DNA from 2 places in the Pectinatus sottacetonis genome. Region 2 is predicted to be linked to the other one. Evidence: riboswitches for the same ligand, from Rfam matches in the RefSeq annotation. Region 2 holds a riboswitch; the other holds the start of a gene.
The links. Region 2 has a riboswitch for ZMP and ZTP ahead of pflB (formate C-acetyltransferase). Riboswitches for the same ligand answer to the same signal wherever they lie in the genome.
Positions count from the first base shown of each region.

Region 1: linked by a shared signal. The riboswitch ahead of I6760_RS03875 (L-lactate MFS transporter) and the one ahead of pflB (formate C-acetyltransferase) in region 2 are both predicted to bind ZMP and ZTP.

Region 1 is NZ_WIQK01000001.1:830,451-833,882, forward strand. Features, by position in the region: gene I6760_RS03870 (amino acid permease) at 1-1, shown strand, start outside; gene I6760_RS03875 (L-lactate MFS transporter) at 134-1,351, opposite strand; ZMP/ZTP riboswitch at 1,432-1,515, opposite strand; gene I6760_RS03880 (nicotinate phosphoribosyltransferase) at 1,689-2,744, opposite strand; gene I6760_RS03885 (L,D-transpeptidase) at 3,028-3,432, shown strand, end outside.
Region 2 is NZ_WIQK01000001.1:1,382,017-1,385,448, forward strand. Features, by position in the region: gene hemL (glutamate-1-semialdehyde 2,1-aminomutase) at 1-1,172, shown strand, start outside; gene I6760_RS13130 (hypothetical protein) at 1,201-1,272, shown strand; ZMP/ZTP riboswitch at 1,359-1,437, shown strand; gene pflB (formate C-acetyltransferase) at 1,542-3,432, shown strand, end outside.

The sequences.
Region 1 (3,432 bases), 550 kb from region 2:
ATCATTGCCGGCAGAAATAAAAATTTACTGGTGTGACTTTTTCTTTTAATACTTCTGTGAACAAAACAAAAAATAAGTACTATACCATTTATTTCTGGTACAGTACTTATTTTTATATTATGCTGCCGATATATTATATTGTTTTTATTGACGCTGTTTTTGCTGCTATTTTCCCTCGATGCTTCAACACCAGCGCGATAATAAAATTCACAACAAAACAACCCGAAAAGAAATATAATGTCAGTGTATAACTATTTGTTGTTTCACGCAGCCAGGAAACAAGCACCGGCCCTACAACTCCAGCTATTCCCCAGGCCGTCAATATCCTGCCATGAATAGCACTAAGCTGCCTTGTCCCAAATATATCACTCAAATATGCCGGCATACAGGAAAATCCCCCGCCATAACAACTTATTATCAGAAATATCAGTCCCTGGAAAACAGCTGCACTGTCTACCTGTGCCAGCTGCCAAAAAGCTCCTATTTCAATCAGGAAAAATAAAGCATACGTATAACCACGCCCTATATAATCAGAAATAGTCGACCAAAAAATCCGGCCAAACCCATTTAAAAGCCCAATTATCCCAACCATTGAAGCTGCCGCTGCCGGCGTCATTTTGACCACATCCTGTGCCATTGGTGACGCCACTGCCAGTAATCCTATACCACAAGTTATATTTACAAAAAATATCCACCACAATGCAGCAAACTGCCATGTCTTAAAAGCATCATGTGCTGTCATTCCCCTATTCATTCTCGTAATATTCTTATCATCTGACACCGAAATGCTGACGGGTGGTTTCAGATATAATGCTGATGCGGTCATCACAACCATATATGCACAGCCCAAAATCAAAAAATTGCCAACAAGTCCATATGATGTCGTCAAATACTGCATAAGTGGACCAGCAATAAGACTGGCAAACCCAAACCCCATAATAGCAAGTCCCGTGGCAAATCCACGTTTATCAGGAAAATATTTTACCAAAGTAGAAACAGGTGTTATATATCCTACTCCTAATCCTACACCGCCAATGACACCATAAAACATATATAATGCCCACAAGCTGTGCATTTTCAGCGCCAGTGCTGTTCCAAACATTCCCAGTACAAAAAATACCATTGAAACCAAACCGCTTTTTTTCGGTCCAAGTTTTTCGACAAAACTACCTAAAAACCCCGCTGACAACCCTAAAAATAAAATTGCCAGAGAAAATGTCCATGTAGTCTGTTTAAGAGAAAAACCCATTTGCTGCATGATCGGTCTGGTCAATACACTCCACGCATACACACTGCCAATACAAATATGGATTCCAATTGCTGATAGGGCAATAAGCCAACGATTTCTCACTTTGCACTCTCCTTTAAAATAAGAAAATAAACTCAAGAGATAAAAGTCTGCCGGAAAACAAAAAGACCGTCCAGGCTCAATATCTCTGCCCAGACGGTCGGCTTATCACTATAATACAGTCCATGTGGTCAATTCCACATTATCCGTCAGGCCTGTACTATATCTGCACTTTTTTAATATGAGTTTATTATAACAACCAACTTCTATCTTGTCAACAAACACTTTACCATTACATATTCTATTGCTGTGTAAAAAGATCATCCCAAAAAGTATACGCTATCATCGCACAAATAAGACAAAGAATAATAAAATCTCCAAACCCAACCATAATTAACGCCTACATTTCTACATCCTCAAGTCGGTCATTAGGTATATAATGACGTCCTGTTTTTGCACATGGTTTTCCATCAAGCAGTACAACATCAGAAGTAAAATCTACATTAGTAGCAAAAATATTGCTGCCGACTGCATAAACATCAACCGGAACTTTATTTTCTTCAAACAAATGAATACGTTCAGGATTGAACCCGCCTGATACAATTATTTTCACATGATTAAAACCCTCTTTATCGAGCGCAGTCCTGACATTTCTTACCAATTGCTCATTTACCCCGGTCGGCTTAAAATGCCCCATCTGTCCGATAAGAGAAACATCGACCATCTTATCCGATGTATCAAGACGTACTCCTTCCAGCCGGTCTCCAAGTTCACGGGCAATAGCCAGACTAGTATTAACACAATCATTATTAAAATCGACTAATGCAATCCGGCTTATTTTAGGGTCCATATATTTATCAAAAGCCCTCGTTGCTGCTAGTGAATCACCGCCCATTGCTGCAATTAACGCATGCGGAATAGTTCCGGCAGCTTCTATGCCCCAGCACATTGCATTCGCCGGCGTAGACACATTACTCATTCCACCGACTTTAGCAGCATATCCGTCGCCTTCCTGCACCGTATATTCATCAAAACGTGATGGGAAAAATAATACCGGTTTACCATTGGCTGCTTCTACTGCCCGACTACAGTTTGTCGCTATTTTAGTACGTCTTGCTAAAATTCCCAAATATACTGTCTCCAAATGAATAAAATCAGCCAGATTTCCTTCTATAGTCATTACCGTTTCCCATGGAGCTATTTTATCCCCATCATGCAGTGCCTTTATTTTTAACCCCTGCGGATTGCGCGAACATTTTCTTATCAAGGCAATAACTTCGTCTATTCCGCAAAGCATCGCATAATCACGTTGAAATACCTGCACTGTAACATGCGGCTTTATATTGGACTGTTCCAATATCTCCTGGGTACGCAAAAAATAAATATCACTATAAAATCCCTTTTTAATTTTATCGACCGGAAAATCAAACAACTCCGGATCTACTCTTTTTTTCATCAAGCAGCCTCCTAAATTACGGCATTGTAAAACCTCTGTAATATAAGTATTCTAATTGGATATTATACCATAAAACTTGCATTTATTATAATATTTTTAACTGTCCTTGTCTACTTTAATATATTGCTAAACCTGTATTCAGCCTGTCCTATCATCCCCAATAAATAATAATTCAACAGAAAATAAACTTTCCCTCATCAAGCGGCAGGGAATTGGAATAAAAAGATAAATATGGTATATTTTATATTAAGTCTATAACAAATAAAAGAAAAGAGTAGATGTTATGATGCGTTATGTACTGATTATTTTTTCTACTGTTATAATGTTTTTTACCAATTATTCCTACACCAACGCGGAAAAAAAGCTGCCTGAACCAGCTCCGGCTAAGCCTTCTATTCACCTACTGGTAAATATTCCCGCACATTGGATAAGGATTTACGATAATAATACCTGTACTGCCGCTTATCCTGTTGCCGTTGGTAAACCGGATACGCCCACCCCTGTAGGAGATTTCAAAATAATTTACAAAGAAAAAAATCCCACATGGATAGATCCTGATGACACCGATATTCAGATTCCTTCCGGGCCAGAAAACCCTATTGGATACCGCTGGATCGGTATTGGCGGCAATTATGGTATTCATGGTACCAACCGTCCGGACTCCATAGGAAAATATGCTTCAAACGGC
Region 2 (3,432 bases):
ACGGCAACGAATATATTGATTATGTCGGTTCATGGGGGCCTATGGTAGTAGGCCATGCCCATCCTAAAGTTGTTGAAGCTTTGGAAAAGGCAGTGCAGAAAGGAACTAGTTATGGAGCTCCAACGCTGCTGGAATCGGAACTGGCCAAGATGGTTATGTCTGTTTATCCGTCAATAGAGAAGATTCGTATGGTTAATTCCGGTACAGAAGCCACAATGAGTGCTATTCGCGCGGCGCGCGGCTATACAGGTCGGGAAAAATTTGTTAAATTTATCGGCTGTTATCATGGACATGCAGACAGCCTTTTGGTTAAAGCAGGTTCGGGTGCAGCTACCTTTGGTGTGCCTGACAGCCCTGGTGTCACTAAGGGAACAACAAAAGATACTGTTACAGTCCCTTACAATGATACGGCGGCGATAACGAAGGTTATGGAAGAACAGGGAGATGAAATTGCGGCCATTATTGTTGAACCTGTGGCAGGAAATATGGGATTGGTTTTACCTAAACAGGGATATTTGCGGACACTGCGGGAACTTACAGAAAAACATGGAACAGTTTTGATCTTTGACGAAGTAATGTGTGGTTTTCGTGCTTCACTGGGGGGAGCACAGGCGGCTTATGGCATAAAACCAGATATGACATGTCTGGGAAAGATAATTGGTGGCGGACTACCAGTAGCAGCTTACGGTGGAAAAAAAGAAATTATGGACATGATTGCCCCGATTGGACCGGTTTATCAGGCAGGCACCTTAAGTGGCAATCCTCTGGCAATGACAGCAGGTATTGCTACATTATCTATACTTACGGCGGAACCAGAGGCTGGTCAGCCTGACTACAGTCGTATGCTGACATTGAAAACAAAGAAATTACTGCTGGGCATGCAGGAAGCTGCACATAATGCAGGTATAAAGATCCAGATACATCAGGCGGGGTCTATGTTTGGTATATTTTTTAATGAAAATGAAGTTTATGATTATGATACTTCGGCAGCATCAGATCAGGAAGCATTTAAGGTTTATTTCAAAGCGATGCTTGAACAGAATATTTATCTTGCTCCATCACAATTTGAAACTTTGTTTGTGAGTGGTGCGCATACGGAGGAAGATATTGAAAGAACAATAGCAGCCTGCCGAAATGCTTTTAAGAAAACAGCAGAATTTTTGCAGAAATAAACTGTAACAAGATTTGGAAGAAAATATTATGGCATATTCTGTTGCAATAAGGGGTGTCAGGCATACTTACCGTGACAGGGTAAAATCAATTAACCGTTAAGAGTAAATTAACTATGGGAATAAATATTAACAGTTGACATTATAAAAATATTTATTTATAATATCGATGTAGAAAAGTTTAACTAACAGTAGATACGGAACTGGCGGAATTGTGGGTTACCACAGGGGACTGTATCACTTAAAGTCGGCCGCCTGGGCAGAGGTACATTTGCTCAGGCGGCTTTTTGTTTGTCCTGAAAATGTATTTCTATAATTGATCTAAATTTTTTGACGAAGATGAAAAAACATTTGTTTTAGGGAGGACACATCATGAGTGATTATTGGATTGATTTTAAAAAAGGCAGATGGCAGAGCGAAATTAATGTAAGAAATTTTATTCAAAAAAATTATACACCATATGAAAATGGTACAGAATTTCTTGCAGGGACAACAAAAAGAACTGAAACAGTATGGAATAAATGCAAAGTACTTTTAGAACAAGAACGGGCAAAAAACGGAGTGCTTGATGTTGATACAGAGAAAGTATCATCAATTACATCACATGCTCCCGGTTATATAGATAAAGAAAATGAGGTTATTGTTGGATTACAGTTGGATGAACCGTTAAAACGCGGTGTTATAGTTAACGGTGGACTGCGTATGGCGGTACAAGCCTGCGAAGAATATGGCTATGAACTCAGTCCCAAAATAAGAGAAATTTATTCTAAATATGTAAAAACACACAATGATGTAGTGTTTTCCTTATATACACCTGAAATGCGTAAAGCCCGTTCATTAGGACTTTTAACAGGGCTGCCTGATGCTTATGGTCGTGGGCGTATAATAGGGGATTACAGGCGCATTGCCCTTTATGGGATAGATGCTTTGATCAAGCAAAAAGAAGATGATAGGATAATTTCTTTTGCGGGTGAAATGTTAGAAGAAACAGTTCGGTCAAGAGATGAAATTGCGCAGCAGATAGCAGCATTGAAAGAATTGAAAGCAATGGCCAGAACTTATGGTTTTGATATAAGTTGTCCTGCTCAAAATGCAGTGGAAGCAGTACAATGGATATATTTTGGCTATTTGGCAGCAGTCAAAGAGCAGAATGGAGCGGCAATGTCGCTTGGACGGGTATCAACATTTATTGATATTTATATAGAACGTGATTTTAAGCGGGGAATATTGACAGAATCCCAGGCGCAGGAAATTATAGACCAGTTTGTTATAAAGCTTCGTTTAGTACGTATGCTGCGTACGCCGCAATATAATGAACTTTTTGCAGGTGACCCTATATGGGTTACAGAAGCCATAGGCGGAATGGGAGAAGATGGGCGTACTCTGGTCACAAAGACATCTATGCGTATGCTGCATACACTTATTAATCTGGGGCCAGCTCCGGAACCTAATATGACGGTACTTTGGTCACCACGTCTGCCGGAAGAATTTAAGCGTTTTGCAGCAGATGTTTCAATAAAGACAAGTGCGGTTCAATATGAAAATGATGAAGTCATGCGTCCGGTTTACGGTGATGATTATGGCATTACCTGTTGTGTATCGGCAATGAAGCTGGGAAAAATGATGCAATTTTTTGGGGCAAGAGCAAATTTAGCTAAATCCTTATTATTAGCTATAAATGGAGGAAAGGATGAAAAAACCAATAAACAGCTTGCACCGGAAATGTCATTACCACAGGGTGAATATCTTGATTATGAAGATGTCAGAAAAAAATATTCCCAGGTATTGGAATGGCTGGCAGGTCTTTATGTAAATACAATGAATATCATTCATTACTCGCATGACAGGCATGCTTATGAAGCCGAACAAATGGCTCTGCATGATAGTAAAATCGAACGTCTTATGGCTTTTGGTGTAGCGGGATTATCTGTTGCTGTCGATTCACTTAGTGCGATAAAGTATGCAAAAGTAAAACCTATCCGCAATGATGCTGGTGTGGCAGTTGATTTCACCATAGAAGGAGATTTCCCTAAATATGGCAATAACGATCCACGAGTAGATGTTTTTGCCAAAGAAATTACCCATGAATTTATTACTGATCTTAGAAAATATCCGGCATATCGCGGAGCAAAGCATACTCTTTCAGTATTGACAATAACTTCAAATGTAATGTATGGGAAGAAAACTGGTACAACGCCTGATGGCAGAAAACTTGGAGAACCATTGGCTCCAGGGGCTAATCCGATGCATGGACGTGATAAAA